Regions from separate parts of the Massilia sp. 01N410 genome, predicted to be linked through region 2. Evidence: predicted binding sites of a transcription regulator. Region 2 holds the regulator's gene; the other holds the start of a gene.
The links. Region 2 encodes FNR, which switches genes on or off when oxygen is low (the NO sensors DNR and NnrR bind a similar motif). Its sites were predicted from a motif close to TTGATNNNNATCAA; they were not measured.
Positions count from the first base shown of each region.

Region 1: the regulator FNR is predicted to act here: its motif matches at 8,617-8,630, upstream of AC1DOP_RS04190 (carbohydrate kinase).

Region 1 covers NZ_JBFTRV010000002.1:337,181-352,883, forward strand. Annotated here, with positions in the region: gene AC1DOP_RS04150 (ABC transporter ATP-binding protein/permease) at 1-297, opposite strand, end outside; gene AC1DOP_RS04155 (DUF4259 domain-containing protein) at 543-953, shown strand; gene AC1DOP_RS04160 (cytidine deaminase) at 985-1,389, opposite strand; gene deoA (thymidine phosphorylase) at 1,414-2,736, opposite strand; gene AC1DOP_RS04170 (aldehyde dehydrogenase family protein) at 2,861-5,239, opposite strand; gene deoC (deoxyribose-phosphate aldolase) at 5,257-6,225, opposite strand; gene AC1DOP_RS04180 (phosphopentomutase) at 6,222-7,415, opposite strand; gene xapA (xanthosine phosphorylase) at 7,534-8,370, opposite strand; gene AC1DOP_RS04190 (carbohydrate kinase) at 8,686-9,798, shown strand; gene AC1DOP_RS04195 (pseudouridine-5'-phosphate glycosidase) at 9,801-10,715, shown strand; gene AC1DOP_RS04200 (LysR family transcriptional regulator) at 10,737-11,642, shown strand; gene AC1DOP_RS04205 (MarR family winged helix-turn-helix transcriptional regulator) at 11,672-12,139, opposite strand; gene AC1DOP_RS04210 (alpha/beta fold hydrolase) at 12,282-13,289, shown strand; gene AC1DOP_RS04215 (thioredoxin family protein) at 13,309-14,421, shown strand; gene AC1DOP_RS04220 (hypothetical protein) at 14,562-15,152, opposite strand; gene AC1DOP_RS04225 (hypothetical protein) at 15,254-15,703, shown strand, end outside.
Region 2 covers NZ_JBFTRV010000001.1:210,148-225,850, reverse strand. Annotated here, with positions in the region: gene AC1DOP_RS01030 (formate dehydrogenase subunit alpha) at 1-1,850, opposite strand, end outside; gene AC1DOP_RS01025 (formate dehydrogenase) at 1,860-2,066, opposite strand; gene AC1DOP_RS01020 (TorD/DmsD family molecular chaperone) at 2,075-2,710, opposite strand; gene AC1DOP_RS01015 (DUF2474 family protein) at 2,835-2,957, opposite strand; gene cydB (cytochrome d ubiquinol oxidase subunit II) at 2,957-3,964, opposite strand; gene AC1DOP_RS01005 (cytochrome ubiquinol oxidase subunit I) at 3,973-5,400, opposite strand; gene fnr (fumarate/nitrate reduction transcriptional regulator Fnr) at 5,599-6,369, shown strand; gene AC1DOP_RS00995 (GNAT family N-acetyltransferase) at 6,579-7,040, shown strand; gene AC1DOP_RS00990 (EthD family reductase) at 7,065-7,385, shown strand; gene AC1DOP_RS00985 (hypothetical protein) at 7,400-7,621, opposite strand; gene AC1DOP_RS00980 (hypothetical protein) at 7,952-8,149, shown strand; gene AC1DOP_RS00975 (GNAT family N-acetyltransferase) at 8,265-8,783, opposite strand; gene AC1DOP_RS00970 (DUF695 domain-containing protein) at 8,875-9,315, opposite strand; gene AC1DOP_RS00965 (DUF885 domain-containing protein) at 9,381-11,219, opposite strand; gene AC1DOP_RS00960 (heavy metal sensor histidine kinase) at 11,255-12,643, opposite strand; gene AC1DOP_RS00955 (heavy metal response regulator transcription factor) at 12,640-13,308, opposite strand; gene uraH (hydroxyisourate hydrolase) at 13,430-13,834, shown strand; gene AC1DOP_RS00945 (FixH family protein) at 13,841-14,350, opposite strand; gene ccoG (cytochrome c oxidase accessory protein CcoG) at 14,362-15,703, opposite strand, start outside.

The DNA of each region.
Region 1 (15,703 bases), on a different contig from region 2:
CAGATAGCCGTCGAGGAAGCGCCCGGTCAGCCAGCGCCGCCACTGGTTGGCGAACAGGTCGCGCATGTAGTAATAGAAGGCATAGACCGGCACCGCGAAAGCCAGCACGAACAGGCACATCCTCACCGATTTCCAGAAGCGGCCACCATCCTTGGCCGCCAGCGCCGAAGTCATCTCGCCGGACTGGTCGTTCAGCATGACGGCCAGCTTGGTCTCGACCAGCATCAGCACGATCAGGAGCGCCAGCAGCAGCCAGGCCCTCCCCTTTTCTTCCCCCAGCCAGTAAGGTTTTGCCACACCGATAAATTGCTTCCAAGCAGCGAGCGACAAGGGCGCGGCGCGGCGTCGTTTCTTTGGTGCCGCCGACGCGTCATCGGTCCTGGCGTCGGTTCTGGCGGAGGTGGGCGTGTTCATTTCAAGGGCATAAACGTGGCATCAGTCCCAGCATACGACCAGGAATGAAGGCGTTCGGTGCGGAAACGGACATAGCGGCGATTGATTACAATGACTGAAACCGGTGCCGTATACACAGGGAGAGCCAAATGGGAGCGTGGTCTCACGAGTCATTCGGAAACGATGACGCATGCGATTGGGCAGCACAGCTGGACGAATACGATGACCTGAGCCTTGTCGAGGCGACGCTCGACACCGTGCTCGAGGCCGGCGACGACGAGCTCGAGGCGCCGGAGGCGTCCGAAGCCATTGCGGCGGCTGAAGTGGTGGCCCGGCTGCAGGGCAATCCCGGCACGGCGGATGCCTTACCGGAAGAACTCGACGCCTGGGTGGAGCGCATCCGGCTCCTGCCCTCGGCCGACCTTGCGGCGAAGGCGCGTCGTGCCCTCGATCGCGTGCTCGCCGGTCCTTCCGAGTTGATGGAACTGTGGGACGAATCCGGGGAATCGGAGGCGTGGCAGGCTTCTGTAAGAGAGCTCAAGGACCGCATACGCATCTGACGACGCGTACGCAGCCTGGGGGTATGACAGCTTACTTCTGCAGATCCCAGCCGCCGAAGGCATTCGGCAGCTGGCCGGCGGCCGTGGTCTCGAGCAGGTCGCCCTTCAGGTTGGTCAACACGACCGGCAGCTCGTTGCCACCCAGTTCGAGGGTCACCTGGCGGCAGGCGCCGCAGGGGGCGATCGGACCGTCGGTATCGCCGATCACGGCCAGGGCCGTGAAATCGCCCGGCTTGTAGCCGTGGGCGATGGCCGAGAAGAAAGCGGTGCGCTCGGCGCAGTTGCACAAGCCATAGGACGCGTTCTCCACGTTACAGCCGCGGAAGATGCGGCCGTCCTTGCACTCGAGTGCGGCGCCGACCTTGAACTTCGAGTAGGGGGTATAGGCCAGTTCGCGTGCGGCGCGGGCTTCTTCGATGAGTTTTTCGTATTTCATGGGAACTCCAGGCCGTCGTGGTTTTTACGGACGAATGGTCTTGTAGATCATCGGCTGCGCAGCCGGCGCCTCCGCCGCGATGCGGTAAGCCGCCTGCACCTGGCGCACCGCCTGCTCCGCCGCTTCGCTGGAGCGCGCATGCACCAGCGCGATCGGCTGACCCGCATCGACCTTGTTACCGAGTTCGATCAGGTCGGTCAGGCCAACGGCGAAGTCGATCGGGTCTTGCGGACGCACGCGGCCGCCGCCCAGCGCCACCACCGCCAGGCCCAGGCCGCGGCAGTCGGTCGAGTAGGCGTAACCCGATTCCAGGGCCGGCACCGGCACCACGATCGGCGCCTTGGCCAGATGGGCGTCCGGCTTGTCCATCAGGTCGGCCGGGCCGCCCAGGGCGGTGACCATGCGCGCGAAACGCTCGGCGGCTTCGCCCGAATCCAGGGCGTGCTGCAGCTTGGCGTGGGCTTCTTCGCTGGTCGCGGCCAGGCCCGAGATGACCAGCATCTCGGCGCACAGCGCCATCGTCACTTCGTGCAGGCGCTTTGGTCTCGACTTGCCGGTCAGGTAGTCGATCGCGACGCGCACTTCGACTGCATTGCCGGCCGCCGGGCACAAGGACTCGTTCATGCCGGTCAGGATCGCCGAAGTGCGGGTGCCTGCACCGTTGCCTACCTTGACGATCGACTCGGCCAGCTCCACCGATTTTTCGTAGGTCGGCATGAAGGCGCCGCTGCCAGCCTTGACGTCCATGACCAGGGCGTCGAGGCCCGCCGCCAGCTTCTTCGACAGGATCGAGCCGGTGATCATCGCCACCGATTCGACGGTGGCGGTGGTGTCGCGGATGCTGTAGAAGCGCTTGTCGGCCGGCGCCAGCTGGGCGGTCTGGCCGATGATGGCGACGCCGACTTCCTTCACCACCTTCTTGAACAGCTCGGGATCCGGCACCGTCGAGTAGCCCGGGATCGAATCGAATTTGTCCAGGGTGCCGCCGGTGTGGCCCAGGCCACGGCCCGAGATCATCGGCACGAAGCCGCCGCAGGCCGCGATCATCGGGCCCAGCATCAGCGAAACGACGTCGCCGACGCCGCCGGTCGAGTGCTTGTCGACCACCGGCCCCGGCAGGTTCAGCGATTTCCACTCCATGACCTGGCCGGAATCGCGCATCGCCAGCGTGAAGGCGACCCGCTCGTCCATGTTCATGTCGTTGAAGTAGACGGCCATGGCGAGGGCCGCGATCTGGCCTTCGGTGACTTCACCGTTCGGGATGCCGCGTACGAAGAACTGGATTTCTTCCTTGGTCAGGGTGCCGCCGTCGCGCTTTTTGCGGACGATTTCTTGGGGGAGGAACATGATTGCTTCCTTAAGTGTTAGCTCGTAAACGTCGTTCCCGCGGAGGCGGGAACCCAAGTTTGTTCGCGTTACGCTAGCAGAACTTGGGCTCCCGCCTGCGCGGGAACGACGGGGTAACTCAGTATTAAACGCCGTACGGAATCCAGACGTTCTTAACCTGGCTGGCGTGCTGCAGTACCGTCTTGCCGCAAGCCTGCTTGGCATCGAACCAGTCGCGGCCCTTGGCGCCGCCGGTCCAGGTGCGCTTCAGCGACTCGCTGGAGAGGCGCTCGACTTCCGCGCAACCTTCCGCCGAACCGTCGTGGCGCCACACGGCATCCACGTCGAAGTGCGAAGCCAGGGTGCGGGCCAGTTCGTCGCTGGAGCCGGTGACGATGTTCAGCGCGCCGCCCGGCAGGTCCGAAGTGTCCAGCACCTGGTACAGGTCCAGCGCCGACAGCGGATGCGCTTCCGACGGCACGGCGATCACGCGGTTGCCCAGCGCCAGCGCCGGGGCGACCAGCGAGATGAAGCCCAGCAGCGGGTTCTCGTTCGGGCAGACGATGCCGATCACGCCGACCGGCTCGTTCAGCGCCACGGTAATGCCGTGCATCGGCGGCTGGTGCGCCAGGCCGTCGTACTTGTCGGCCCAGGCGGCCCAGTAGAACAGGCGCTCGATCGAGGCCTGCACTTCGGCCGCAGCGTTCTTCGCGCCGGTCTGCTGGGCGATACGCGACGCGAATTCGTCGGCGCGCACGGCCAGGTTTTCGGCGATGTAGTACAGCACCTGGGCGCGGTTGTGGGCGGTGGCTTTCGACCAGCCGGCCGCCTTGTGCGCGGCTTCGACGGCGTTGCGGATGTCCTTGCGGTTGCCTTCGCCGATGTCGGCGATGAACTGGCCGTTGGCGCCATGGATGGCGCGGCTGTAGGCGCCGTCCGGGCGGGCCTGCTTGCCGCCGATGTAGAGCTTGGCGGTACGGTCGACGGCGAACGGGACACCCTCTTCCACCGGCTTGAGCTTGCCCTTTTCAGGCGCGAGCGGCGCGGCCGGGCGGCGGTCTTCGGCCAGCGGGGTCAGGTACTCGTACATGCCCTCCTTGCCGCCTTCGCGGCCGAAGCCCGATTCCTTGTAACCGCCGAAGCCGCAGGCGGCGTCGAACTGGTTGGCGGTGTTGATCCACACCACGCCGGCCTTGATGGCGGGCGCGACGTCCAGTGCCAGGCTGATCGACTCGGTCCACACGCAGGCGGCCAGGCCGTAGACGGTGTTGTTGGCCAGCTGGACCGCTTCACCCGGGGTGCGGAAGCTCATCGCCACCAGCACCGGGCCGAAGATTTCGGTCTGGGCCACGGCGGCCGAGGTCGAGGCGCCGGTGATCAGGGTCGGCAGGTACCAGGAGCCGGCAACCGGCATGTCGCAGCTCGGCTGCCAGATTTCGCAACCCTCGGCGCGGGCGGATTCCACCAGGCCGGTGATGCGCTGCTGCTGCACCGGATCGACCAGCGCGCCGATGTCGTTCGACTTGTCCAGCGGCGAGCCGACGCGCAGGTTCTGCATGCGCGCCTTGACCTTGGCGATGAAGCGCGGGTAGACCGATTCCTGCACCAGCAGGCGCGAGCCTGCGCAGCAGACCTGGCCCTGATTGAACCAGATCGAATCCACGAGACCTTCGACGGCGGCGTCCAGGTCCGCGTCTTCGAAGACGATGAAGGGCGACTTGCCGCCCAGTTCCAGAGACAGCTTCTTGCCGGTGCCGGCGGTGGCCTTGCGGATGATGCGGCCCACTTCGGTCGAGCCGGTGAAGGCCAGCTTGTCGATGCCCGGGTGGTTGACGATGGCTTCGCCCACGCGGCCGTCGCCGGTGACGATGTTGACCACGCCGGCCGGCACGCCGGCCTGCTGGCAGATCTCGGCGAACAGCAGTGCGCTCAAGGACGTGAACTCGGCCGGCTTGAAGACGATGGTGTTGCCGGCTGCGAGCGCAGGCGCGATTTTCCACGCCAGCATCAGCAGCGGGAAGTTCCACGGCACGATCTGGCCGACCACGCCGACGGCGCGGTAGTCGGCGAATTCTTCCGACTGCAGCTGGGCCCAGCCGGCGTGATGATAGAAGTGGCGCGCGGCCAGCGGCAGGTCGGCATCGCGGGTTTCGCGGATGGTCTTGCCGTTGTCCAGGGTCTCGAGCACGGCGAACAGGCGCGAGTGCTTCTGCAGCAGGCGGGCGATCGCGTACAGGATCTTGGCGCGGCCGTGGCCGCCCATGGCGACCCAGAGCGGCTGGGCGCGGCGCGCGGCTTCGACGGCGCGGTTGACGTCGTCCGAGGTGGCTTGCGTCACCTGGGCCAGTTCGTTGCCGTCGGCCGGATTGAAGGAACCGAAGGTGTCAAGGGCTTCAGTCCAGGCGTTGTCGATGAACAGGCCGAAACGGCGGCCATGCTGGTCCAGCCACGCTTGCGCTTCCTTGGTGCTTTCGGGTGCGGGACCGTAATCCATAGTTTGCAGAATCTCTTTGATAGTAGGCATGACGAATCCGTGAAATCTTAGGGTTGCGCGTGGCGGTGGGCGGCCGAGTAGTAGCCGGTCACGTGGTGCTCGAGCTGGCGCTCGATGTCGGTCAGCAGGCTGGATGCGCCGATGCGGAACAGGTGCGGCTGCAGCCATTCGTTACCCAGCTCTTCCTTCATCACGGTCAGGTACTGCAGCGCGGATTTCGCGGTGCTCACGCCGCCCGCCGGCTTGTAGCCGACCTTGAAGCCGGTACGTTCGTAGTATTCGCGGATCGCACGCACCATCACCAGCGACACCGGGATGGTCGCGTTCACGCCTTCCTTGCCGGTCGAGGTCTTGATGAAGTCGGCGCCGGCCATCATGCAGACCCAGGATGCCTTGGCCACGTTTTCCAGGGTGACCAGGTCGCCGGTCGCCAGAATGGCTTTCACGTGGGCTTCGCCGCAAGCCTGGCGGTAGGCCAGCATCTCGTCGTACAGCGCCTGCCAGTTACCGGTCAGGACGTGCTGGCGGGTGATCACGATGTCGATCTCGGTCGCGCCCGCGGCCACCGACAGTTCGATCTCGCGCAGCTTGGTTTCCATGCTCGACAGGCCGGCCGGGAAGGCGGTCGACACCGCGGCGATCGGCAGTCGGCCTTTCAGGACCTGCACCGCCGGGGTGATCATTTCGTGATACACGCAGACGGCGCCGGTGGTCAGCGAGTCCAGGCCCAGTGCCTGCATCAGGTCGGTGCGCAGCGGACGCATCGCCTTCATGCACAGGCGCTCGACGCGGCCCGGGGTATCGTCGCCGGACAGGGTGGTCAGGTCGATGCATTCGATCGCCTTGACCAGCCAGGCGGCCTGGTAGTCCTTCTTGACCGTGCGGCGGTTCGCCAGGCTGGCGGCGCGGCGGTCGGCGGCGTTGCGGTTGACCTTGAGGTGGTTGATCCAGCCCAGGTCGAGGCCGGTGGCCGTGTTACGCGCAGTGATAATTTTAGAATCGAGGTTCGGGCTCATAGCACAGCAGTTCCGTTCGAGAGAGGTTTGACGCCGAGGTGTTTGGCGAGCGTTGCGCCGATATCGGAGAAGGTGTCGGCCACCGGCAGTTCCTTCGCGGGCGCGGCCGGGCCGAAGAACAGCATCGGGATGTGTTCGCGGGTGTGGTCGGAGCCGGGCCAGGTCGGGTCGCAGCCGTGGTCGGCGGTGATCACGACCAGGTCGCCGGGCTGAAGCTTGGCCATGAATTCCGGCAGGCGCGCGTCCAGCTCGTGCAGCGCGTTCGAGTAACCGGCGACGTCGCGGCGATGGCCGAAGTGCATGTCGAAGTCGACGAAGTTCACGAAGGTCAGCGACTTGTCGCCGGCGGTGTCCGCGACTTCCAGCAGGCGGTCGAACAGCGCCATGTTGTCGGCGCCCTTGATCAGTTGGGTCACGCCCTGGCCGGCGAAGATATCGCTGATCTTGCCGAGCGCGATGACCTCGCCGCCGGCGTCCTTGACGTGGTCCAGCAGGGTCGGCGCGACCGGCGGCACGGCGTAGTCGTGACGGTTGCTGGTGCGCTTGTAATCACCGTTCGAGCCGGTGAAGGGACGCGCGATCACGCGGCCGATATTGTAGGGCTTGACCAGCTCGTACGCGGCTTCGCAGACTTCGTACAGGCGCTCGAGGCCGAAGTGTTCTTCGTGCGCGGCGATCTGCAGCACCGAGTCGGCCGAGGTGTACAGGATCGGCTTGCCGCTGGCGACGTGCTCGTCGCCCAGCTCGTTGATGATGGTGGTGCCGGAAGCGTGGCAGTTGCCCAGCCAGCCCGGTACGCCCGTCAGCTCCTGCAGTTTATCCGTCAGCTCTTTCGGGAAGCTCGGCACGGTCTTGGGAAAGTAGCCCCAGTCGAACAGCACCGGCACCCCGGCGATTTCCCAGTGGCCGCTCTGGGTGTCCTTGCCGGTCGACTGCTCGCGGGCGACGCCCCAGGCGCCGCTGAAGCCGTCGCGTTTCTCGAAACCGGCCGGCCATTCGCCGCAGGCTTTATGCGCCGCGGCGCCGAGGCCGATGGTTTCCAGGGTCGGCAGCGACATCGGCTTGCCTTCCCTGGCGGCCCATTCGGCGATGTGGCCGAGGGTGTTGGCGCCGGTGTCGCCGTACTTGCCGGCGTCGGGCAGTGCGCCGAGGCCGAAGGAGTCAAGCAGGAGGATGAATGCGCGTGACATATAGTTATCTCACATAGAAATTGCTAGCTCGTCGCCCCCGCGAAGGCGGGGGGTCCAAGTTTGCCTGCGTTTCGACTGCTCGACAAACTTGGGTCCCCGCCTGCGCGGGGACGACGTATTAGGCGTTAGCGGTCGTACCCAGACGTTCAATAAACGCGTGCATCAACGCCACCAGGTCCTTGGCCGCCACCGCAGCATACTTCAGGGTCTGCTCGTGCGACAGCGGGAACGGGGTCAGGCCTTCGGCCAGGTTGGTGATGGCGGAGACGCCGGCGACTTTCAGGCCGCAGTGGCGGGCGGCGATCACTTCCGGGACCACCGACATGCCGACCACGTCGGCGCCCATGGTGCGGAAGGCGCGAATCTCGGCCGCGGTTTCGAAGTGCGGGCCCGGGGTCGACAGGTAGACGCCTTCGTGCAGGGTGATGCCCTTCTCTTTCGCCACGGTCTTCACCAGTTCGCGGGTGTCAAGGTCATAGGCGTTGGCCATGCTGAAGAAGCGCGGGCCGAAGCGGTCGTCGTTCGGGCCGGCCATCGGGCTGCCCGGCAGCAGGTTGATGTGGTCGGAAAGCAGCACGATGCTGCCGGCGTCCACTTCCGGACGCAGCGAACCGGCCGCGTTGGTCACGAACAGCAGTTCGCAGCCCATCAGTTTCAGGGTACGGACAGCGGAAGTCATCACGCTGGCGCCGTAGCCTTCATAGAAGTGGCCGCGGCCCTTCATGCAGGCGACCGGCACGCCGGCCAGGGTGCCCAGCACCAGTTCGCCGGCGTGGCCGTGCACGGTGCTGATCGGGAAGCCAGGCAGGTCGGCGTAGCTGATCGCCACCGCGTCCGTCATCTGCTCGGCCAGCACGCCGAGACCGGAGCCGAGGATGAGCGCCACACGCGGCGTGAAACCGGGCTTGCGGGCACGGATGACGTCGGCGGCTTCGAATGGGGTGTTGCTGAGCATGGATGGCTTCCTTGTGATATTCGCTGGATTGGGCTTATTGCGGGTATTCGTGCTGGCAGACCGGAGAAGCTGAAGGAGCGTCAGGCGCTCAAGGTGTTGCACAGAAAGCGGGAGCCCGGTGCACCAAATAAATCAAACTATGCATTATCGTGGATTGGTATGGCAAATACCAAATTTTTGCTCGATTTATATGTAGAAGGTATAAATGGGCTATGCTGCATGTTAGCCCCCGGAGACAGCCTCGGATTGACGCCGACCAAACAAGTGTTTAAGATTAAAAACAATTGTTTATAGCCTCCTTGAATCGGAACCACCGTGAGCGAACACTCAAAAAAACAACAGTTGCTTGAGCTGATCCGCGCGAACCCCTTTATTTCGCAGCAGGATCTGGCTGCCAGCCTGGGGCTGTCGCGCTCGGCCGTGGCCGGCTATATCGCCGGCCTGATCCGCGAACGCAAGCTGCTGGGACGCGCCTACGTGCTGCCGGACCGCCGTCCCGTCACCTGCATCGGCGCGGCCAACCTCGACCGCAAGCTGCGCTCGCTGGCCGGCATCGCCATGCACACCTCGAACCCCGCCATCCAGAGCGAATCCTTCGGCGGCGTCGCCCGCAACATCGCCGAAAACCTCGCGCGCATGGGCACGCCGGCCGCCCTGCTGACCGCGACCGGCAAGGACAGCTCGGGCGCCGCCCTGCTCGCCCACGCAAAAAGCCTCGGCATCGACCTGGGGGGCACGCTGCAGCTGCCCGACCTCGCCAGCGGCACCTATACCGCGGTGCTGGACCAGGATGGCGAGATGGTGGTCGCGCTGGCCGACATGGCCCTCTACGACCGCCTCGATCGCGCCTTCGTCGACAGCTGCCAGGCCCGGCTCGCGACCAGCGCGCTGGTGGTGGCCGACCTCAACCTGCCGCTCGACACGGTCGACGCCGTGATCGCCGGAGCGCGCCGTGCCGAGGTGCCGCTGGTGCTGGTGGCGGTGTCCGAGCCGAAGATGGCGCGCCTGCCGCGCGATCTCTCGGGCGTGCGTCTCTTGATCCTGAACCGCGGCGAACTCGCGGCGCGGGTCGGGCGCGAACTCTCCAGCGAAACCGAGCTCGACGCCGCGGTGGCCGAAGTGCGGGCCCAGGGCGCGCGCGACCTGATCGTCACGCGCGGCGCCGACGGCGTGCTGTTCACGCGCGGCGGCACGGGTGAGGACCGGATCGTCCGCCTGTACGCGCCCGGCACCGACGTGGTCGACGTCACCGGCGCCGGCGACGCCTTCGCGGCCGCCGTGTGCTGGTCGCTGGTCCACGACGGCGAAGACCTCGAACTGGCCTGCCGGCGCGGCCTGAAACTGTCGGCGCTGACCCTCGGCGTGACCGAGACGGTGCATCCGCGCCTCGGCCCGGACACTCTTACGAACATGAACCTCCAGGACTGACCATGCAAGCCTTTCTCCAGTTTTCTCCCGAAGTGCAGGCCGCCCGCGCCGCCGGCAAACCCGTCGTCGCCCTCGAGTCGACCATCATCTCGCACGGCATGCCCTACCCGCAGAACGTGCAGACCGCGCGCGAAGTCGAGCAGGTGATCCGCGACGCCGGCGCGGTGCCGGCCACCATCGCCATCATCGACGGCCGCATCTGCATCGGCCTGTCCGACGACCAGCTCGAGCAGCTGGGCCAGTCGACGGACGCGATCAAGGTGAGCCGCCGCGACCTGGCCTACGTCCTGGCCACCAGAAAGCTCGGCGCCACCACCGTCGCCGCCACCATGATCTGCGCGAAGCTGGCCGGCATCGAAGTCTTCGTCACCGGCGGCATCGGCGGCGTGCACCGCGGCGCCGAGACCAGCTTCGACATCTCGGCCGACCTGCAGGAACTGGCCCGGACCGGCGTCGCCGTGGTCTGCGCGGGCGTCAAGTCCATCCTCGACATCGGCCTGACCCTCGAATACCTCGAGACCCACGGCGTGCCGGTGGTGAGCGTGGGCCAGGCGGCCTTCCCCGCCTTCTTCACGCGCGACAGCGGCTTCAAGGCCGACTTCCAGCTCGACACGCCGGAAGAACAGGCGCGCTTCATCCGCACCAAGTGGCAGCTCGGCCTGGAGGGCGGCGTGGTGGTCAGCAATCCGGTGCCGGAAGTCTCGTCGATGAAGAACGAGGAGATCGATGCCATCATCGCCCAGGCCCTGGCCGAAGCGGCGCAGCAGGGCGTGAAGGGCAAGCTCGTCACGCCCTTCCTGCTGGCGCGCATCAAGGAACTGACGGGCGGCCGCAGCCTGGCCACCAACATCGCCCTGGTCAAGCACAACGCCCTGGTCGGCGCCAAGCTGGCCGTGGCGCTGCACGCCACCCATTAACGACAGCCTGACGGGTTCTCCATGTCGATCGACCTGAAGCAGTTGAAGTATTTCCTCGCGGTGGCCGAAGAGAAAAGCTTCAGCCGCGCCGCCGAGCGCCTGCACATCTCGCAACCGCCGCTCTCGCAGCAGATCATGAAGCTGGAGAGCGAGCTGGGGGTGCGCCTGTTCGCGCGCACCACCCGCAGCTTCGAGCTGACGGTGGCCGGCAAGGCCTTCATGCAGGAAGCCTCGGACCTGCTGGGGCGGATGCGGATGGCGGTCGACACCATCCGCCAGATCGACCGCGGCGAGGTCGGGCGCCTGCGCGTGGGCATCGTCGGCTCGGCGATGTGGGGCCCGATACCCGGCCTGCTGGAACAGTTCCAGAGCCAGTTCCCGCGCGTGACCTGGACCATCCACGAACTCGGCCCGAACGAGCAGTGGGACGCCCTGCGCGGAAAACAGATCGACGTCGGCTTCTGGCGCGAGCCGAAGCGCGACGAGGACGAACTGAAGCACGCCGGCCTGCGCCAGGACCTGTGCTTCCAGGAGAACTACTGCGTGGCGGTGAACGTCCAGGATCCGCTGGCGCGCAAGGACCGCATCGAGCTCACCGACATCGCCGGCGAGCCGCTGCTGATCCTGCACCTGGACCAGTCGGCCGAGCCGCGCTACCTGATCCAGTGCTGCGTGAACGCCGGCTTCCAGCCGACCATCTTCCAGGAGGCGGCCGAGCCGCAGACCCTGCTGGCGATGGTGGGCGCGGGCCTGGGCGTGGCGCTGATGCCGGAGACCACCGGCCGGATCGGCTGGCCGGGCGTGCGCTTCCTGCCGATCAGGGACATTCCGCCGTCGGCGAACCTGTACATCACCTATCCGATCCAGGACGACGCGCCGGTGGTGCGGGCCTTCCTGAAGATCGTGAATCCGGAAGGCGAATCCTAGGAATCGATCCCGATAGGGATAGGCTCCACTCAAGCCGGCGGACTGGCCGCATCCATCAGGTTCGTCCGCAGATTGACGATGGCCTTCTGCAGGGTCCGGAACTCTTCCGGGGTCAAGCCCGCGGCCTTGGCCGTGACCTCGCGGTAGTCGAAGGCTTTTTCCCGCAGTTGGCGTCCGGCCTCGGTCAGGGACACCCGCACGCTGCGCTCATCCTCCGCGTCGCGCTCGCGGCGCACATATCCCATCGCTTCCAGGCGCTTGAGCATCGGCGTGAGCGTGCTCGGCTCCAGGAACAGGTTTTCGCTGAGGCCCTTGACCGTCTGCCGGTCCTGTTCCCAGAGCGCGATGATGGTCACGTACTGCGGGTAGGTCAGCCCCAGCTGCTCCAGCACCGGCTTGTAGACGCGTGAATAGGCCAGGTTGGTCGAGTAGATGGCAAAGCACATGAAGTCGCCGAGTTTTGCGGCGTCCTTGCGCTTCCGATCGTCCTTGCTCATTTGACATCCCCAAAAAATAATTATCGCGATAACGATTATCGTACTTGAAAAGCGCGGAGACTTCGTATAAATTTATGATCATAATGATTATCGTCATAAGTAATTCCAGAAAGTTCTCCTCTAACCGCCATCGGAGTCAAGCATGAGCAAGCACGACAAGCAGTCCAGCATCCGCAGCCTGGCAGCGGCAGCCGCCCTGGCCGCCGCATCCTTCGCCCTGCCCGGCGCGGCGCAAGCGGCAAGGCCGGCGCCCGGCTTCGCCTCGATCAAACAGGTGGATGCGGGCGTCCTGAATGTCGGCTACGTGGACGAAGGTCCGGCCACGGGCCCCGTCGTGATCCTCCTGCACGGCTGGCCCTACGACATCCACAGCTACGTCGACGTCGTGCCCCTGCTGACCAGGGCCGGCTATCGCGTGATCGTGCCCCACCTGCGCGGTTATGGCAGCACCCGCTTCCTCGACGCCCATGCCGTGCGCAACGGCGAACCGGCGGCGCTCGCGGCCGACGTGGTCGCGCTGATGGATGCGCTGAAGATCGACCGCGCCATCCTGGCCGGCTACGATTGGGGCGCGCGCACGGCGGACATCGTCGCCGCCCTGTGGCCGCAGCGCGTCAAGGGCCTGGTGTCGGTGAGCGGCTACCTGATCGGCAGCCAGGAAGCGGGCAGGCAGCCGCTGCCGCCCGCCGCGGAACAGCAGTGGTGGTACCAGTTCTACTTCGCCACCGAGCGCGGCCGGGTCGGCTACGAGAAGAACCGCCACGATTTCGCCAAACTGATCTGGCAGACCGCCTCGCCCCGCTGGCACTTCGACGACGCCACCTTCGAGCGCAGCGCCGCCTCGCTGGACAATCCGGACCACGCCGCCATCACGATCCACAACTACCGCTGGCGGCTCGGCCTGGCGGAGGGAGAAGCGAAATACGCGGGGCTGGAAGCCAGCCTTGCCACATCGCCGGCCATCACGGTCCCGACGATCACCCTGGAGGGCGACGCCAACGGCGCGCCGCATCCTGAGCCGGCGGCTTATGCGAAGCGCTTCACCGGCAAGTACAGACATGAACTCATCCGCGGCGGCATCGGCCACAACCTGCCGCAGGAAGCGCCGCGCGCCTTCGCCGACGCCGTGATCGACGTCGACCATCTCTGAGACGGAGAGCAGACCCGCCATGTTCGAATTCAAACGCATGCTTCGCCATCCCCTGAACTGGCTGTCCGGCGCCGTCCTTGCAGCGGCCGCTACCGGCGCCGCCTTCTCGATGATGATGCCGGCGGCCGGCGCGGCCGGCGCGGCCGATACCGGCTACCGCAGCGGCTTGCCGGTACTCGGCGCCCTGCCGCCGCTGGACGGCGCCGTGACCTGGCTGAACTCCCCTGCCCTCAGCGGCAAGGCTTTGCAGGGCAAGGTGGTGCTGGTCGATTTCTGGACCTATTCCTGCATCAACTGCATCCGCACCTTGCCCTACCTGCGCGCCTGGGAACGGAAATACCGTGACCAGGGCCTGGTCGTGGTCGGCGTCCACACGCCGGAGTTCGACTTCGAGAAGGAGATCGCGAACCTCAACCAGGCCCTTGCGCGCTTCATGATCGACTACCCGGTGGCCGTGGACAGCGACAGGCGCATCTGGACCGCCTTCCGCAACAATGCCTGGCCCGTGTTCTACATTGCCGACGCCCGCGGCCAGCTGCGCGCGCGTGTCGTCGGCGAAGGCAACTACGAGAAGACGGAACGCATCATCCAGTCACTGCTGGCGGAAGCGGGCAAGGCCGGCGCGCCGGACACCCTCGTCACGCCGCGCGCCGCCGGCGAACAGTCCGCCCCCGACCTCGCGCACCTGGGGTCCGGCGAAACCTATGTAGGCTATGCGCAGGCGTCCAATCTGGCCGGCGGCGGGCAGCTCGAACGCGATGCGCCGCACGATTACGCGAGGACGGAGGTCGGATCGAACCAGTGGAGCCTCGTCGGCAACTGGACCGTCGGCGCCGAGCGCGCCCGCCTGAACCACGCGGACGGCAGCATCGTCTACCGCTTCAGTGCGCGCGACCTGCACCTGGTGCTGGGACCGGGACCCGGCGGCAAGCCGGTGCGCTTCCAGGTACGCATCGACGGCCGCGCGCCCGGAGCGGATCACGGTTCGGACACCGACGTCGACGGCAACGGCAGCATCGGCGATACGCGGCTCTACCAGCTCGTCAGGCAGTCCGGCGCCGTGAAGGAACACCTGTTCGAGATCCGCTTCCTCGACGCCGGCGCCAGCGCCTTCGCGTTCACCTTCGGCTGATCCTTTCGGAGACAAACCATGAGCACTTCCAGCCCGATCGTCCGCGAGGACCGGGTCTGCCTGGTGGGCGGCAGTACGACCTGTTGGAGCAGGCGCAGGTGGGCGTGTTCAGGCGTTGAAGGGCGCGCACCTTGCCCGTTTTACAGCGAGGGCTTCACGGTTTCCTTTGCCTTGCGATCCGCCTGCACCAGTTCGGAAGGCCGGGGATCGTAAAGCTCGACCTTCGTCGACGTGATCCGGAGGCGGGCCCCGGCCGAGAGGCCACTATCGTCCTGGCACGCCGGACCGCCTGGCCACGATGGATGGGGGCTTTCGCACCACTCCGGGTCCGGTCCCATCTGGATGATGTTCGTCGGCTCGCCGTACTTGGCAATGGCGTTGGCGCGCAATGCCTTTACGTTGTCGTTATTCCAGGGCATTTCATAAATCACCCTTTCGACCACAATCGCGCCGCCTGGAATCGCCCGGACGTGGACCGAGGTTTTACCGGCCGGCGCTTCACAGTGCATATATAGCTTGTACTTTTTCCCTGGAAGGTAGGGATTCGGCTCGGCGAACGGTGTCACATCGAATTTGCCGTGGTCGCGCTGGCACTTCGCTTGCAAGGCGGCCTTGGCTTCGCTGGGGCTCATCCCCAGCCTGACACCGCCGAGATCGAAGGCCCTGACGTCCGTTGCCGATGCAAGGCCGCTCAAGAGCATCGCGGACAAGAATACTGCGGTTTTTTTCATCAATCTGATTCACGCTTGAAAAAGTTGCCTCAAGGAACATTCTAAGCGATGCAAGCGCGTAATATGTCGCCTATTGCTTACAGAACGATGAAAGGCCACACGTGCATACGAATCTGAGCGCTGCTCAATCCGACTTTCTCTACAATTTGTACCTGGTGCTGCGCGAAGCGCCGTTGTCGGTGCACGGACGTTACCGCACCTTCGAGACCGCCGCCGTCGATATGCGCCCCTGGCACGTCGAGGCCATTTCGCTCGATGCGCTCAGGCACCTGGTAAAAGAGCGCAAGCCAAAAGGACTCCGGCGCGGTCACAGGATGGCGCGCAAGGATCGTGGCAAACACTTGTTCGCCGAGGGCGCCCCGGTCATGACCAAGGACGAGATGCTGCACTTCTTCTTCGAAAACGACCGTGTCACCCTGGTCACCGGCCTCGAAAACGGAAAGGATGGCATCGCACATTGGTCGGCGCAGATTCCGGTACCGGAAGGCCGCCTGAAGGGCGGATCTTATTCCCCTCGCGTCAATCGCGAGGATCTGGACTGGGCTGAAGGC
Region 2 (15,703 bases):
CGCAGCGTGGTCGGGTTGAAGGTGTGCTTGTTCTGCATGTGCAGCTTGAGGCGCTCCGGCGAGCAGCCGGTATAGCCGATGGTCCAGCAGGAGCGGTTGATCTCGCGAAGGATGTCCTCGATCACCGGCTCGTTCTCGACCACCTTGATGTTCTTGACCAGTTCGTCGCCGAAGCCCAGCTTGCGGGCGAACAGGTACATGATCTCGTGGTCGGTCTTGCACTCGAACAGGGGCTGGATGACGCGTTCGCGCCACTGGATCGAGCGGTTCGAGGCCGTCACCGAGCCCTGGCACTCGAATTGCGAGGCCGCCGGCAGCAGGTAGACGCCGTTCTCGCGCCCGTGCATCGAGGCCGTCATGCTCGGATAGGGGTCGATCACGACCAGCATGTCGAGCTTCTGCATTGCCGCCTTCATGTCCGGCAGGCGGGTCTGGCTGTTCGGCGCGTGGCCCCAGTAGAACACGGCGCGCAGGTTGCTCGGCTGGTCGACGTACTGGTTCTGCTCGTTCACCGCGTCGAACCAGCGCGACACCGTGATGCCCGGCTTTTCCATCAGCTCCTTGGAGCCGAAACGCGACTTGATCCACTCGTAGTCGACGCCCCAGACGGCGGCGAAGTGCTTCCAGGCGCCCTCGGCGATGCCGTAATAGCCCGGCAGCGAATCGCCGTTCGGGCCGACGTCGGTGGCGCCCTGCACGTTGTCGTGGCCGCGGTAGATGTTGGCGCCGCCGCCCGGGGTGCCGATATTGCCGAGCGCCAGCTGCAGGATGCACAGGGCGCGCACGTTGGCGGTGCCGACGTGGTGCTGGGTGATGCCCATGCACCAGACCACCGAGGACGGGCGGTTCTTGGCCAGCATCTCGGCCGCCATGCGCACCGAGGCCTCCGGCACGCCGGTGACGTCGGTCACCTTGTCCGGGGTCCATTTGGCGACTTCCTTGCGGACATCATCCATGCCGTTGGTGCGGGCGGCGATGTATTCCTTGTCTTCCCAGCCGTTCTCGAAGATGTGCCACAGGATGCCCCACACCAGCGGGATGTCGGTGCCCGGACGGACCCGTACGTAGTGGTGGGCGAAGCGCGCCGTGCGCGTGAAGCGCGGATCGACCACGATCATCTTGGCGCCCAGCTCCTTCGCGTGCAGGAAGTGCAGCATCGAGATCGGGTGGGCCTCGGCCGGATTCGAACCGATGAACATCACGGCCTTGCTGTAGTGCAGGTCGTTGAAGGAGTTCGTCATCGCGCCGTAGCCGAAGGTCTGGGCCACGCCCGCCACCGTGGTCGAGTGGCAGATGCGCGCCTGGTGGTCGCAGTTGTTGCTGCCCCAGAAGGAGACCCATTTGCGCAGCAGGTAGGACTGCTCGTTGTTGTGCTTCGAGCTGCCGATGACCATCAGCGCGTCGGGACCGGATTTCTGGCGCAGCTCGAGCAGCTTGTCGCCGATCTCGTTGATGGCCTGGTCCCAGGAGATGCGCTCGTACTTGCCATTGACCAGCTTCATCGGATAGCGCAGGCGGTGCTCGCCGAAGCCGTGCTCGCGCACCGAAGCGCCCTTGGCACAGTGGGCGCCCATGTTGATGGGCGAGTCGAAGGCCGCTTCCTGGCGCACCCAGACCCCGTTGCTGACCACCGCCTCCACCGAGCAGCCGACCGAGCAGTGGCTGCAGACGGTGTGCTTGATCTCGGTCTTGGTCTCGGCCGCATTGACCGGATCGGCCGCGCTGGCCGGTTCGATGACGTTCAGCGGCAGGTGACGCGCGACCGCCGCGGCGCCGGCCGTCACGCCGGCACCGACCAGGAATTTGCGGCGTTTCAGCCCGCTGTCGCGCGATGTCTTCACCAGGGTCATGGCAACTCCTTACCAGTAAGCGGCCGTCTGGTAGTAACGGCGGATGTGTTCGGTCTCGTGGTAGCCCTTGGGTTTGGCCGGCGGCTCCGGGGCCGGCGCGGGTGGCGCGGCCTCGGCGGCGCCGGCGCGGGCGGCCACCACGGCAAGGGCGCCCAGCGGCGCGGCCTTCAGCAGGCTGCGGCGGGCGGGGTCCGGAACTTTGTCGTTATCTGCCATGGCGATCCTCATGCGGCAAGGGTTGCGTCGGCCGGCTCCCACACCCTGAAGGCATGGGCTTCGACCGCCAGGAAGGCGCCGGCGAAGGCGGCGACCACCCGGTAGAAATTGGCGGGTTCGGCGCCCGCGATGGCGGCCACGCAGGCCGCGTACCAGGGCTGGATGTGGGTGACGAACAGCTGCTTCTGCTCCAGCAGCGGCTGGCGCGCGATGCCCGGTGCGCCGGTGATCAGGACCCGCATGGTTTCGCACAGGGCGCCCAGGTGGTCTTCGAACTCGCCGACGCCCCGCGCGCGCGCGATGCGCAGGCGCGCCAGGTCCTGGCGCAGCCCGGCCAGCGGAAAGTCGTTCATGTGGCCCGTCAGGTAGAAGGAGCCATAGGGATTCAGGAGCGGGGTGCCGGTGCTGATGAAGAGGTTCGCGAATTCCTCGGACACCGCGCTGGCATCGACCACGCTGGCGGCCTGGGTCAGCTTCAGCCACGCGTCTTCGAGCGCGCGCCCTGCCTCGTCCTCGCCGTCGGCGGCGATCGGGTCGGCCGCCGCCAGGGCAGCCAGCAGGACATCGTCGGGCGGTGCCAGCATCAGGCGGGCGATCAGGGCATAAAAATCGGCCCTGGCCTGGTCTTCGTCGGACACGGGCATCGAGATCGTTTGAAAAGACGTGGCTTCCTGCGGCACTGAGCGGTTCTCCCGTTAACAAATCTGCACTGAAAGTGTAGTCCCGGGGAACCCAAAGGGCGCGCACGGTTGAACTTCTTCGCCTTTTCTATTTCATGCCGGCCGCGTGCATCAGTACCCGCAACAGCCAGGCGACAGCGCCCAGCGCCGCAACACCGAGCAGCCAGAGGCCGAGCATCCAGCCCAGCCTGCGCATCCAGAGCGTATTCATCAGTGATAACCCTCCGTGTCGACCACCTTGCCTCGGAACACGTAATACGACCACCCCGTATAAGCCAGGATCAGGGGCAGCACGATCAGGGTGCCGATCAGCGCGAAGCTCTGGGTGGCCGGCGGCGCGGCCGCTTCCCAGATCGTGATCGCGGGCGGCACGATGTGCGGCCAGATGCTGATTGCCATGCCGATATAGCCGAGCAGGGTCAGCGCCAGCGCGGCGATGAAGGGCTGGCGGTGCGGATCGCGCTTGAGCGACCACAGCAGCCAGAACGCCGACCCGGCCACCAGCAGCGGCACCGGCGACAGGATCAGCAGGTTCGGGAAGCTGAACCAGCGCGCGGCCACCTGGTGCTGGGACAGCGGGGTCCAGATGCTGACCACCACCACCGCCGCCAGCAGCAGCAGGGCAAAGGGCCGCGCCAGGGCGACCATGCGGCGCTGCAGTTCGCCCTCGGTCTTCATCACCAGCCAGGTCGCCCCCAGCACCGTATACGCGATCATCACGCCAAAGCCGGCCGCCAGCGGAAACGGCGCGAACCAGTCGAGCGGCCCGCCGGCATAGCTGCGTCCCGACACCGGAATCCCGGACAGGAAGGCGCCCAGCGCCACGCCCTGGAAAAAGGCCGCCGCCATCGAGCCGCCGGTGAAGGCCAGGTCCCAGATCGGCCGTTCGCGGTCATTGGCCTTGAAGCGGAATTCGAAGGCGACGCCGCGGAAGATCAGGCCCAGCAGCATGAAGATCAGCGGCAGGTAGAGGCCCGGCAGGATCACGGCGTAGGCCACCGGGAAGGCGGCCAGCAGCCCTTCGCCACCCAGCACCAGCCAGGTTTCGTTGCCGTCCCAGATCGGCGCCACCGAATTCATCATCGCGTCGCGGTCGCGCCTGGCCGGGACGAAGGGGTAGAGCATGCCGATGCCGAGGTCGAAGCCGTCCAGGATCACGTACATGAACACGGAGAAGAAGATGATGCCGGCCCAGACCGCGGTGATGTCGATGTCCATGTCCATGTTCACGTCATATTGTCTTGGTTGGCGGAGGCATCGGCCTCCGGCACCGACAGCGGCCGCGCCGGCGTGCGTCCCCTGCCCGGCCCGCCTTGCGGGATGCGCGTGGTATCGAAGGCTTGCGGCCCCTTGCGCACCAGCCTCAGCACATAGGCGATGCCGACCCCGAACACAAAAAAGTAGGAAACCACGAACAGCGCCAGGCTCAGCGCCACCGGCCCGGCGTCGATCTTCGAGGCGCCGTCGGCGGTGCGTAGAACGCCATAGACGATCCAGGGCTGGCGCCCGACCTCGGTGGTGATCCAGCCGGCCAGCACCGCTACCAGACCCGCCGGCCCCATCCACATGGCCATGCGCAGGAAGCCGCGGCTGTCGAACAGGCGCTTCCTGAAGCGTAGCCACACGCCCCAGGCGCCCAGCGCGATCATCAGCAGGCCCAGGCCCACCATCACGCGAAAACTCCAGAACAGGATCAGGGAATTCGGCCGCTGGTCGCGCGGAAATTCCTTCAAACCCTTGATCTGGCCGCCCCAGGTATGGGTCAGGATCCAGCTGCCCACGCGCGGGATGCCGATGGCGAACTTGGTTTCCTCGTCCTCCATGCTGGGTATGCCGAACAGCAAAAGTGGCAGGGGCTTGTCGCCCTCGTTTTCCCAATGCCCCTCGAGGGCGGCGATCTTGGCCGGCTGGTGCTTGAGAGTGTTCAGGCCGTGCATGTCGCCGACCACGGCCTGGATCGGCGCCACGATCAGCACCATCCACATCGCCATCGACAGCATGGTGCGCACCGCCTCGCTCCCCCGTCCCTTGAGCAGATGCCAGGCCGCCGAGCTGCCGACGAACAGCGCGGTCGACAGGAAGGCCGCGATCGACATGTGCACCAGCCGGTAGGGGAAGGAGGGATTGAAGACGATCTTGAACCAGTCGACCGGCACCATGCGGCCGTTGACGATGTCGTAGCCCTGCGGCGTCTGCATCCAGCTGTTCGAGCCGAGGATCCAGGTGGCGGAAATCAAGGTGCCGAGCGCGACCATGCAGGTGGCGAGGAAGTGCAGCCCGGGCCCGACCCGGGTCCAGCCGAACAGCATCACGCCGAGGAAGCCGGCCTCCAGGAAGAAGGCGGTGAGCACCTCGTAGGCCAGCAGCGGCCCGGTGATGGCGCCGGCGTATTCGGAAAAATAGCTCCAGTTGGTACCGAACTGGTAAGCCATCACGATGCCGGAGACCACGCCCATGCCGAAGTTGACGGCGAAGATCTTCAGCCAGAAGTGATAGAGATCGACGAAGACCTGGCGCCTGGTCTTCAGCCAGCACAGCTCGAGCACGGCCAGGTAGCTGGCCAGGCCGATGGTGATGGCCGGAAACAGGATGTGGAACGACATCGTGAACGCGAACTGCAGGCGCGCCAGGTCCAATGCCGCCAATCCGAACATGAGTCCCCTCCGCTATTGTCGTGTACGGAATCTAGCACGTGCTGAGCCGCGCACGATTGGCGCAGTAGCGATGCCTGGCCGCGTTCAAAATGCCACGGAGTATGATCAGGCGTCGAGGAAGCCCCGGCTTTGCGAACGCAAGCTCGGCATGGGGCCGTATAATCCGGGGTATTGACATCCATTCGCATCCTTTATCCGATGATCCAGGCCATCTCTTTCCAGAGCGACGACAAGCCGCTGAACGTTCCCGCGCTCAAGGCCAGCTGCTCGGCCTGCAGCATGCACCAGCTGTGCCTGCCGATGGGCCTGGAAGACGCGGACATCGACCGCCTCGACAAGATCATCGGCCGCCGCCGCCGTCTCGAGCGCGACGAAGCCCTGTACAAGATGGGCGAGCCCTTCCGCAACCTCTACGCGGTGCGCTTCGGCCACTTCAAGACCTACCAGGTGAATGCGGCCGGCGAGGCGCAGATCACCGGTTTCCAGATGGCCGGCGAACTGCTGGGCATGGATGCGATCAGCGCCGACCGCCACCACTGCGACGCCGTCGCGCTGGAAGACAGCGAAGTCTGCGAGATTCCCTTCACCAACCTGGAAGACCTGTTTGGCCAGGTGCCTGCCCTGCTGCGCCACTTCCACCGCATCATGAGCCAGGAAATCACGCGCGAGCAGAACGTCATGCTCCTGCTCGGCAATATGCGCGCCGAGCAGCGCTTCGCCGTCTTCCTGGTGAACCTGTCGGCCCGCTACGCCGCGCGCGGCTATGCGGCCAACAGCTTCCAGCTGCGCATGTCGCGCGAGGACATCGGCAACTACCTGGGGCTGACCATCGAGAGCATCAGCCGCCTGCTGTCGCGCTTCAAGAAGCTTGGCCTGCTGCAGGTCGACAAGCGCGAAGTGACCCTGCTCGAACCGGCGCGGCTGAAGGCGATGGCGGCCGGGACCGAGCAGTGCAGTCCGATGGCGTGATCAACTAGCCTGTTGGATTGCTTCCGGCTTTTGATCGGCCGGTGCGGCTTCCGGCGCGACGACGTTGCCGTCGACGACTTGCACGACCATTTGTTCGCCTTGCGGGGCCGGGGCCAGGCAGTTGTATTTCAGGCACTCCCCTCGACAATAAGATCCAGTGGGTACATGCTGGTCGTCCGGCGTAGGCCAAGCACAAAACGGAGGTCGACATGACGACAAGTAACTTAGTTGAAGAACTCTCGGGCGCTCCATCCCGCCATGGGCTTCTTCAGGACATTGGCAGCTTGCGCGAAGGCCGAACCCGGCTCGATCTGGATGGGTTTCGATTCGATCCGATACGCAAGCTTCCACTCTATGTCTTCAATCTCGTCGACGACGACGGAGCTCTTGTCGGCCAGTATCACTTTGCACCGGGCGCGCCGGAAGCGGTGGGAGAGATCGGCAACGCCGGGGGATACGTGGATGAAGCGTACCGGAACAGAGATCACAGCAAAGACGCCATCAAGGCCTTGGGCGAGCTGGCGTCGCGACACGGAATGGACTCGTTCATCATCACCTGCCCGAAGGACAACGAGGCCGCGCGTAAAGCCCTGGACCAGGTCGGCGTAGAAATGGCGAATCGTGGCGACAAACTCTGTTTTTACGAAATTCCGGCATCGAAATCGAACTGAAGCAACCACGACGAGGAGACAGAGATGATCAAGGTGAGCGTGATGTATCCCAACGGCCCGGACGCCCGTTTCGACGACGACTACTACCGGGAGCGGCACATGCCCATGGTGAAGGAACTGATGGGCGATGCTTTAATGTACTACACGATCGACAGGGGAATGGCCGGCGGTGCGCCGGCGTCGAACGCGCCCTACATCGCCATGGGTCACCTGTTCTGCGACTCGGTCGATGCCTTCCAGGCCGGCTTCGGCCCGCATACGAAGGAAATCATGGGCGACATTCCGAATTACACCAACCAGACGCCGGTCGTCCAGATCAGTCAGGTGGTGGTCGGCCAAGCCTGAGCCGGGCGGCCGCCTCATCCTTCCCAGCGCGAGCCGGGAAGGATGCCGCACATGTTCCCGCGCTGGAATCCGGGACCCTTGAAGGCGAGGAAATCGTCATTGAAGCTAGCGAAGGTGGTGTCCGGGCGCCGCTTCAGCACCCGGTGGCCGAAATCCTGTCCGCGCGGGTGGGCGGCGACCACGGCGGCGCGCTGTTCCGCCGTGAACTGGTCGAAGTTGCGGCCCGCCATGTCCATGGCGGCGCCGGCCTGCGAAGGCAGGACTACCTGAGCAACGTGGATGCGGACCGTGTGGCCGCCGCCTGGCGGAACTGGTGCGGCGCCTTGGGTGATATTCGATCGCTCACCACGACGGTTGGCAAACCGGTGCCGAAATGACCCACCCGAGGGGAAACCATATTCGTGCAGATCGGCGCCAGGATCTACCAGCGTCGTCGATGCAGTACACGTAATCCCGGGCGGTGCCGAGCCAGGCTGCATAAGCCGGATTCGCTTCACTGCCGGGCGCGCCACCTCAAGCGCGAATGGATATACTCAGCATATCCGCCCACTATTGGGAATCGCGTGATGAACCGACGCCGCGACTACAAGACCGCCCTATTGATCGACGCAGCGATCTACTCGAGCTCTGCTGAAGTACGCGCGCACGCCGCCGGCGAACTTTCAGAGCGGCCCCTCCCGCCTGATTTCGAGATGCGCATCTTTTTGGAGCCGAATAGGCGTCGCCACAACCCACCTTCGCAGCAGCCGGAATTTCCGGAGTAATCGCGTCCAGGTGGACTGTCCGGGACCGCATGCAAATACGATTGCCATGATGCGACTGCCCACGTCCGCTCATGGGACCCGAAGGGACATCGGCATATCGCCGATCGCAGCCGCTTCAGGTATTCTCACGCACGTAACTATTGATTTCCTTGCCGTTCAGTTCAGTTTTCATTTCGTACGTCATTCCCAGGCGCTCGGCGACACGACGCGATGATTCATTGCCAGAAGCGATCAGTGCCCGAACCTTCGGCTCACCCCGGACCTCGAACGCATACTTCAGGACTGCCGCCGCCGCTTCGTTCGCAATTCCCTTTCCCCAGAATGCCCGATAGGTATTCCATCCCATCTCCATCACGGTTGATTCGTGGCGGAAGAAAGCGCCCACGCTGCCAACCAGCTGACCTGTCTGCCGGTCCTCTATCGACCACCAGCCAGCCCGGTTCAGGAGCCAGAATCCAGCATGTGAGTTGAAGATGCGCCAGGCGGTCTGACGGTCTGCCGAGCCTAAATGCGCTGAGCTTTCAGCATTCGACAAATGATCCGCAAATAATTCGAAGTCTTCAACACGATATTCCCGAAGCGTAAGCCGATCGGTGTGAAGGCGAGGCACGGAAATCGTAAGGGCGTCATTCATGAGAAGTGCATCCTTAAATGTTTACATGGTGTTCAGCCACCGCGTACGGCATCCTTGCTCAGCGACAGGCACGAGGTTTTGTTCGGCATTCCTAAGCAAACTGAAACTCCCCGGCATACCCATGAAAGAACTTCCACGTCGGGTCTTCATGCACCTTGCCGGCGAACTCTTCGTCGGGAAAACGATCCTTGACTCCCTGAACAAAAGCTTTCGCATCGAATGAAGGCGCAAGATAGATATAGTAAGTCCGCTTGCCTGCAAAGGTTTCGATAACGGCAATCAGCCCTCGCGTTTCATCGTCGAAGGGCGTCGTCACGCAGCTGCCCAGCGTTATGAGCGAGTCGTTGTAATCCCCTTCCGGAAGACCGTTTTCCCTCACATGCTTCAGCTTGTGCGTCAGTACCAGCAATCGCGGAAACGTCGGCCGAAGTCGCGCGAACTCCGCGACCTTGACGTCCGGCCGGCGCATATAGAGCGGAAAGCCCTCGTACATGGTATTGCCGTTGAGCCAGCTTCGCTTCGATGTCGTCATGGCTTGTTTGCCTTCATCTTTCCGATAACAGCGTGGAGTCGAACCACACATCCTCGTATCCGTCTTCAGGCAGCCTTCTGCTGCGCCACCCAGCGCTGCACGATCTCCCCCAGCACATCCAGCGGTACCGAACCATTCTTCAGCACCACGTCATGGAAGGCCGGCAGCGAGAACTTGTCGCCCAGCTCGCGCCTGGCCTGGTCGCGCAGTTCGAGGATGCGCAGCATGCCGATCATGTAGGCGCAGGCCTGGCCCGGGCGGGCGATGTAGCGCTCCACTTCCTGGGCGCCGATGCCATAGTCGATCGCCTGCTGGCGGGTCCAGCCCTTGGTGTGCAGGCCGGTATCGACCACCAGGCGGCGGGCGCGGAACAGTTCGGAGCCGAGGGCGCCGAGCAGGCCCGGGACGTCCCCCTCGTACCAGCCCTGCTCCACCGCCAGGCGCTCGGCGTACAGGCCCCAGCCTTCGCTGTGGGCGCTGCCGCCGCCGAAGATGCGCTGGGCGCGGAATTTCGGCAGGCCGGTCTGTTCCTGCTGGATCGCCAGCTGGAAGTGGTGGCCCGGCACCGCTTCGTGGTAGGACAGGCTGCGCATGCGGATCATGTCGAAAGTAGGGCCGCGCATCGGCACCCAGAAAATGCCGGGACGGCTGCCGTCCGGCGCCGGCAGCGAGTAGTGGGCCGAGGCCGAAGGCTCGGTCAGCGGCGGCTCGCGGCGCACTTCCACCGGGGCGCGCGGCTTCAGCTTGAACAGGGCGTTGCTGCGCTGTTCGGCGTCCGCCACCATCGCCGCGTACTTCTGCAGGATCTCGGGACGCGGATCCCCTTCTCCCTTCGGCTGGAAGCTGGCATCCAGCTGCTTCATGCGCTGCTCGATCGTGCCGTCGGTATAGCCGAGCGAACGCAGGTGGCGGTCCATCTCGGCTTCGATGCGGGCGACTTCGCGCAGGCCGATCTCGTGGATCTGTTCCGCCGTCAGGTTGGTGCTCGTGTAGGTTTTCAGGGCTTGCTGGTAGGCCGCGAGCCCGCCCGGCAGGCGCGAGATGCCGGCGGTGTCGTTGGTCCGTGGATGGATCTCGGCCAAAAAGGCCTGGATGCGCTGGTAGGCCGGGCGGATCTTCGCGTCGACGATGCGCGCGGCATCCGCGACCGCCTTGCTGCGCGCCGCTCCCGGCACGTCCGGCAGCTTCGCCAGTCGCTGGTCGAGGGTGGTCACCAGCACGTTCTGGCCGGCTTCCGGCTTGAGGAAGAGGTCGACCTGGTACTGGCCGCGTTCGAGGATGAAGCGCGGCGGCAGCATGCCTTTCGCGGCGGCCTCCCTGGCGCGCACCAGGGCTTCGTCGAGGCGCGGTCCCACCTGCTCCAGGCGCGCCATATAGCTGGCGAGGTCGGATGCGCGGCGCATCGGATGCGTGTTGGTCATGAAGTTGACCAGACCGACCTGGGCGCCGAACTGGCTGAACACGAAGTTGTAGTCTTCGTAGGGTTCGCTGTCGACGGTGTTGGCCAGGCTCCAGCGCATTACCGCGGCCGAGGTGCGCTGTTCTTCGCTCAGCGGGCCGGCCAGGAATTTGTCCAGGCGCGCCACGCCGCTCCTGGCCAGTGCGATCCGCTTCTGGCGCTGGGCGCGGGTCAGCGGGGTCAGCTGACGGTCGAGGGCGTCCTGTTCGGCGCCCGTGAAATACTGGGTCGAGGTCGCCTCTTGCGGATTGGCGCGCACCCAGTCTTCGGCAAAGCGGTCGGCCCAGGCGTCGAAGGCCTTGTTCGGCTTGACGGCGGGCGCCGTGGCGGCGGCCTTGGCCGTCTTGCCGGCGGCAATGGCCGGAGGCATGACGGCGGCCAGGGCCAGCGGGAGGAACAGCGAAGCGATGGTCGTGCGCAGGATGCGCTGTCGGGTCTGGGTCATGTCTCTCTTCCGTGTTTTTGTTGACTAACGGAAATTTAACATGAAGCCTCCACGCTTGGAAACGTCAATACGAAGCGGGTGCCCTCGGGGCCGCTCTCCGCCCGCACGCTGCCGCCATGCAGTTGCATGATGGAACGAACGATGGCGAGGCCGAGGCCGCCCGATTCGCCGGGGCCGTGCCGCGCCGGATCGCAGCGGTAGAAGCGCTCGAACAGATGCGGCAGGTGTTCGGACGCGATCGGCGCGCCGAGGTTGTGGACCGACAGTTCAATGCCGCCTGCCGTGACGCCGGCGGCGAGCGTGATCGCGGTGCCGGCCTCGCCATAGCGGAGGGCATTGGCCAGCAGGTTGGCCAGGGCGCGGCGCAGCAGCTCGCGGTCGGCCGGGAGGCTGCCCTGCATGCGGTTCAGCAGCGCCATGCCGCGTTCCTCGGCCATGCCTTCGAAGTAGTCGCACAGCTGGGCGGCCAGTTCGTGCAGGTCGACGGCTTCGCGCGCGATCGCGGACGAGGCTTCGGTGCGGGCCAGGAACAGCATGCTGTCGATCATGCGCGCCAGGCGCTCGTACTCCTCCTGGTTCGACACCAGCACGTCCTGGTAATCCGCGGCCGAGCGGGCCCGGCTCAGGGCTTGCTGGGTCTGCCCCATCAGGTTGTTCAGGGGCGTGCGCATCTCGTGGGCCAGGTCTTCGGAAAAGCGCGCCAGCTGGGCGAAGCCGGCTTCCAGGCGCTCCAGCATCTGATTCAGCGCCGCGCGCAGCGCCTGCAGCTCGCTCAATTCGCTGGCGTCGACCAGGCGCAGCGACAGGTGCTGGACGTCGATCGCGGCGGCGCGTGCGGCCAGCTCGCGCACCGGCCGCAAGCCGCGCGTGGCGACCGCCAGTCCGAGCAGGTAGGCCAGGCCGGAACCGGCGGCCAGCGCCAGCCACAGCTTGAGGCGGTAGGCGCCCAGCATCTGCTCGCGCTCGGCCAGCAGCTTGCCGGCGATGAGGGTCAGGCTGCCGTCCGGGCCCGGCACCCGCATCCAGGCCAGGCGCACCGGCTGCCTGCCCTCGATGGTGCGCAGCACGAGCTTGCCGTCGCCGGGCGCCAAGGTGGAGAGCGATGCGGGCAAGGCCACGCCGGCCGGGTCGACCGCGATGCGTACCTGGCCGGCGGCATCGACGATCCACAGCGCGCTGTCGCGGTTGCCGAGCATATTGTCGTACAGGCGCGGACGGCGCCGCAGGACTTCGAGGTCGGCGCTGTCTTCGATCAGGGAACGCGTCCGCTCGATGCGTCCGGCCAGGGCCTGGTCGTCGCGCCAGGCGATCTCGCGTTCCAGCGCGCCGTACAGGAAGATGCAGATGGCGCCCAGCAGCAGCGCGCTGCCGAGCGCGAACAGCAGGGCCAGGCGCTGGCTGAGCGCGCGCGGCCAGCCGCTCAAGCGCGCGCCTCCAGCACGTAGCCGACCCCGCGCACGGCGTGGATCAGTTTCAGGGAATGGCCGTCGTCGATCTTGGCGCGCAGGCGGCGGATGGCGACGTCGACGACGTTGGTGTCGCTGTCGAAGTTCATGCGCCAGACCTGGGACGCAATATAGGTGCGCGACAGCACCTCGCCTTCGCGGCTGAGCAGCAGGTGCAGCAGCGCGAATTCCTTGTTGGTCAGCTCGACGCGCTCGCCGGCGCGGATGGCCTGGCGGCGCAGCAGGTCGAGTTCGAGGTCGGCGGCCTGCAGGCGTTCGGCGTCGCGCGCGGTGCGCCGCAGCAGCGTGCGCACGCGCGCCAGGAACTCGGCATACGAAAAGGGTTTTACGAGGTAGTCGTCGGCGCCCAGTTCGAGTCCCTTGACCCGGTCTTCGACGGCATCGCGCGCGGTCAGGAACATCACCGGCACATCGGATTCGCGGCGCAGCCGGCGCAGCAGCTCCCAGCCGTCGACGCCGGGCAGCATCACGTCCAGCACCACCAGGTCATAGCGCTCGCTTTCGATCAGCCTGCGCCCCTCGGACCCAGTGGCCGCCACCTGCACCAGGTAGCCGGACTCCTGCAGGCCCTTGCGCAGGTAGTCCGCGGTCTTCGCTTCGTCTTCCACAATCAGGATCGTCATGCCGCATAGCTTACCGCGCGCGCGCCGCCGCTGGCTTACAAAGTTGTAATCGAAGCGTCATCCATGCCTGCGACGCTGCTGGCTACCATGGATGCCATCGATATGGACGAGGAGGATGACGATGAAGAAAATGGCTTGCCTGCTGGCCGCCGGCGCCCTGATGAACGCTGCCCATGCGGCCGCGCCGAACCCGCTGAGCGTGCACGTGCTGAACCTGCAGGATGGACGGCCGGCGCCCGGTGTGGAGGTCGTGCTCGAAAAGCAGGAGGACGGACGCTGGACCCCGCTGAATACCGCCGCGACCGACCAACAGGGCCGGATCGGCGCCCTCTTCCCGGACGGCCGCGCATGGAGCGCGGGCACCTACAAGGTCACCTTCAAGACCGGCAAGTGGTTCGCCGCGCGCCAGGCCGAGACCTTCTTTCCGGAGGTGCCGGTGATCTTCAAGGCGGACGGCAAGCTGCCGCACTACCACATCCCGCTGCTGCTCAGCCCCTACGGCTTCTCGACCTACCGCGGGAACTAGGGCTTGCTAACGATCGGCCGCGATCGCCAGTTCCCGCTGGCGCGGCCAGGACCAGCTCTTCGCCAGGCGCCAGTCGCGCCGGCTGCCTTCGACGACCACCTGCCAGTGGGTCTGTTCCAGCACCGGCAGCGGCACCGAGAAGGCGCCGTCGGCATCTGGCTTCACCAGCAGGCTCAGGTCGCGTTCCGGCAACGTCGGATGCGCGAGCCGGATGGTAAACGGCGCCGCCAGCGGCCGGCCGAGGCTTTCGATCCGGCCGGTCAGGCGCCCGCCCCCGTAGCGCATGTCCAGCACGATGCGCATCGCGCTGGCCACGCGGTCGCGGCGCAGGTCCTGGTTGATGGCCTTGCCCTGCTTGTAGTAGTCGTCGACCACCATGGCGTCCGGGTGGCCGAGCGCCAGCCAGGTGGCGAAGGAGCCGGCCACCACCACCGTGGCGGGGCCCAGCATCAGGAACCAGGGCCAGCGGTGCGTGTACCAGGGCGCTGCCTGGGCGGTATCGGGCGTGACGTGCATGTCGCTTCCTCTCATTTCGGAACGATGAAAACCGCCTTCTCGCTCACCTGCAGCGAGGGGTCGTCGAGGGCGCTGACCGTGAAGCGGATCGGGTGCGAGCCGCCGGCCGCCTTGCCGGGCTGGACTCTTACCCGCACCGGCACCGCCCGCGTCGAGGCGCCGGCCAGTTCGACCAGGTCCTCGTCGGCGATGCCGGCGGTGGCGATGCCGTCCACGTGGATGCGGTACAGGTGCTCGCGCTCGGCCGTATTCATGATCTGCAGGCGGTAGACGTTCTCGATCATGCCGTCCTCGACTTCGCGCCCCATCGCGCCGCGGTCGCGGATCACGTCCAGCTTGAGCGGGGTGCGCAGGGCCAGCGCGCCGGCGAAGGCCGCGGCGATGGCGAAGAACACCAGGCCGTAGCCGACCACGCGCGGACGCAGCAGGCGGCGCCTGACCTGGGCCGCGGACCAGCCGCCGGCCAGCGCATTCTCGGTCGCATAACGGATCAGGCCATGCGGCTTGTTCACCTTGTCCATCACGCTGTCGCAGGCATCGATGCAGGCGGCGCAGCCGATGCACTCGTACTGCAGGCCCCTGCGGATGTCGATCCCGGTCGGGCAGACCTGCACGCACATGCTGCAGTCGATGCAGTCGCCCTTCTTCTCCGTTGTCGCGCCGCTCTTCTCGACTCCGCGCGGTTCGCCGCGTGCCGTGTCGTAGCTGACGATCAGGGTATCGCGGTCGAACATCGCGCTCTGGAAACGCGCATAGGGGCACATGTACTTGCAGACCTGCTCGCGCATCCAGCCGGCGTTGCCGTAGGTGGCGAAGGCGTAGAACAGCACCCAGAAGGCTTCCCAGGGGCCGAGCGAAAAGCCCAGCGCCTCATGGCCGAGCTGGCGCACGGGCGTGAAATAGCCGACGAAGCTGAAGCCGGTCCACAGCGCGACGATGCCCCAGGCCAGGTGCTTGGCGCCGCGCTTGCCCAGCTTCTCCGCCGTCCACGGCTGGCGGTCGAGGCGGATGCGTGCGCTGCGGTTGCCCTCGATGCGGCGCTCGATCCACAGGAAGATCTCGGTGTACACCGTCTGCGGGCAGGCATAGCCGCACCAGATCCGCCCGGCGACGGTCGTCACCAGGAACAGGCCGTAGGCGGAGAATATCAGCAGGCCGGCCAGGTAGATGAAGTCCTGGGGCCACAGCACCAGGCCGAACAGGTGGAACTTGCGGGCGCCGAGGTCGAACAGCACGGCCTGGCGTCCGTTCCATTGCAGCCAGGGCAGGCCGTAGAACAGGATCTGCGTGAGCCAGACGCAGGCCCAGCGCAAGGTGGCAAAGCGGCCCTTCACCTCGCGCGGGTGGATCTCC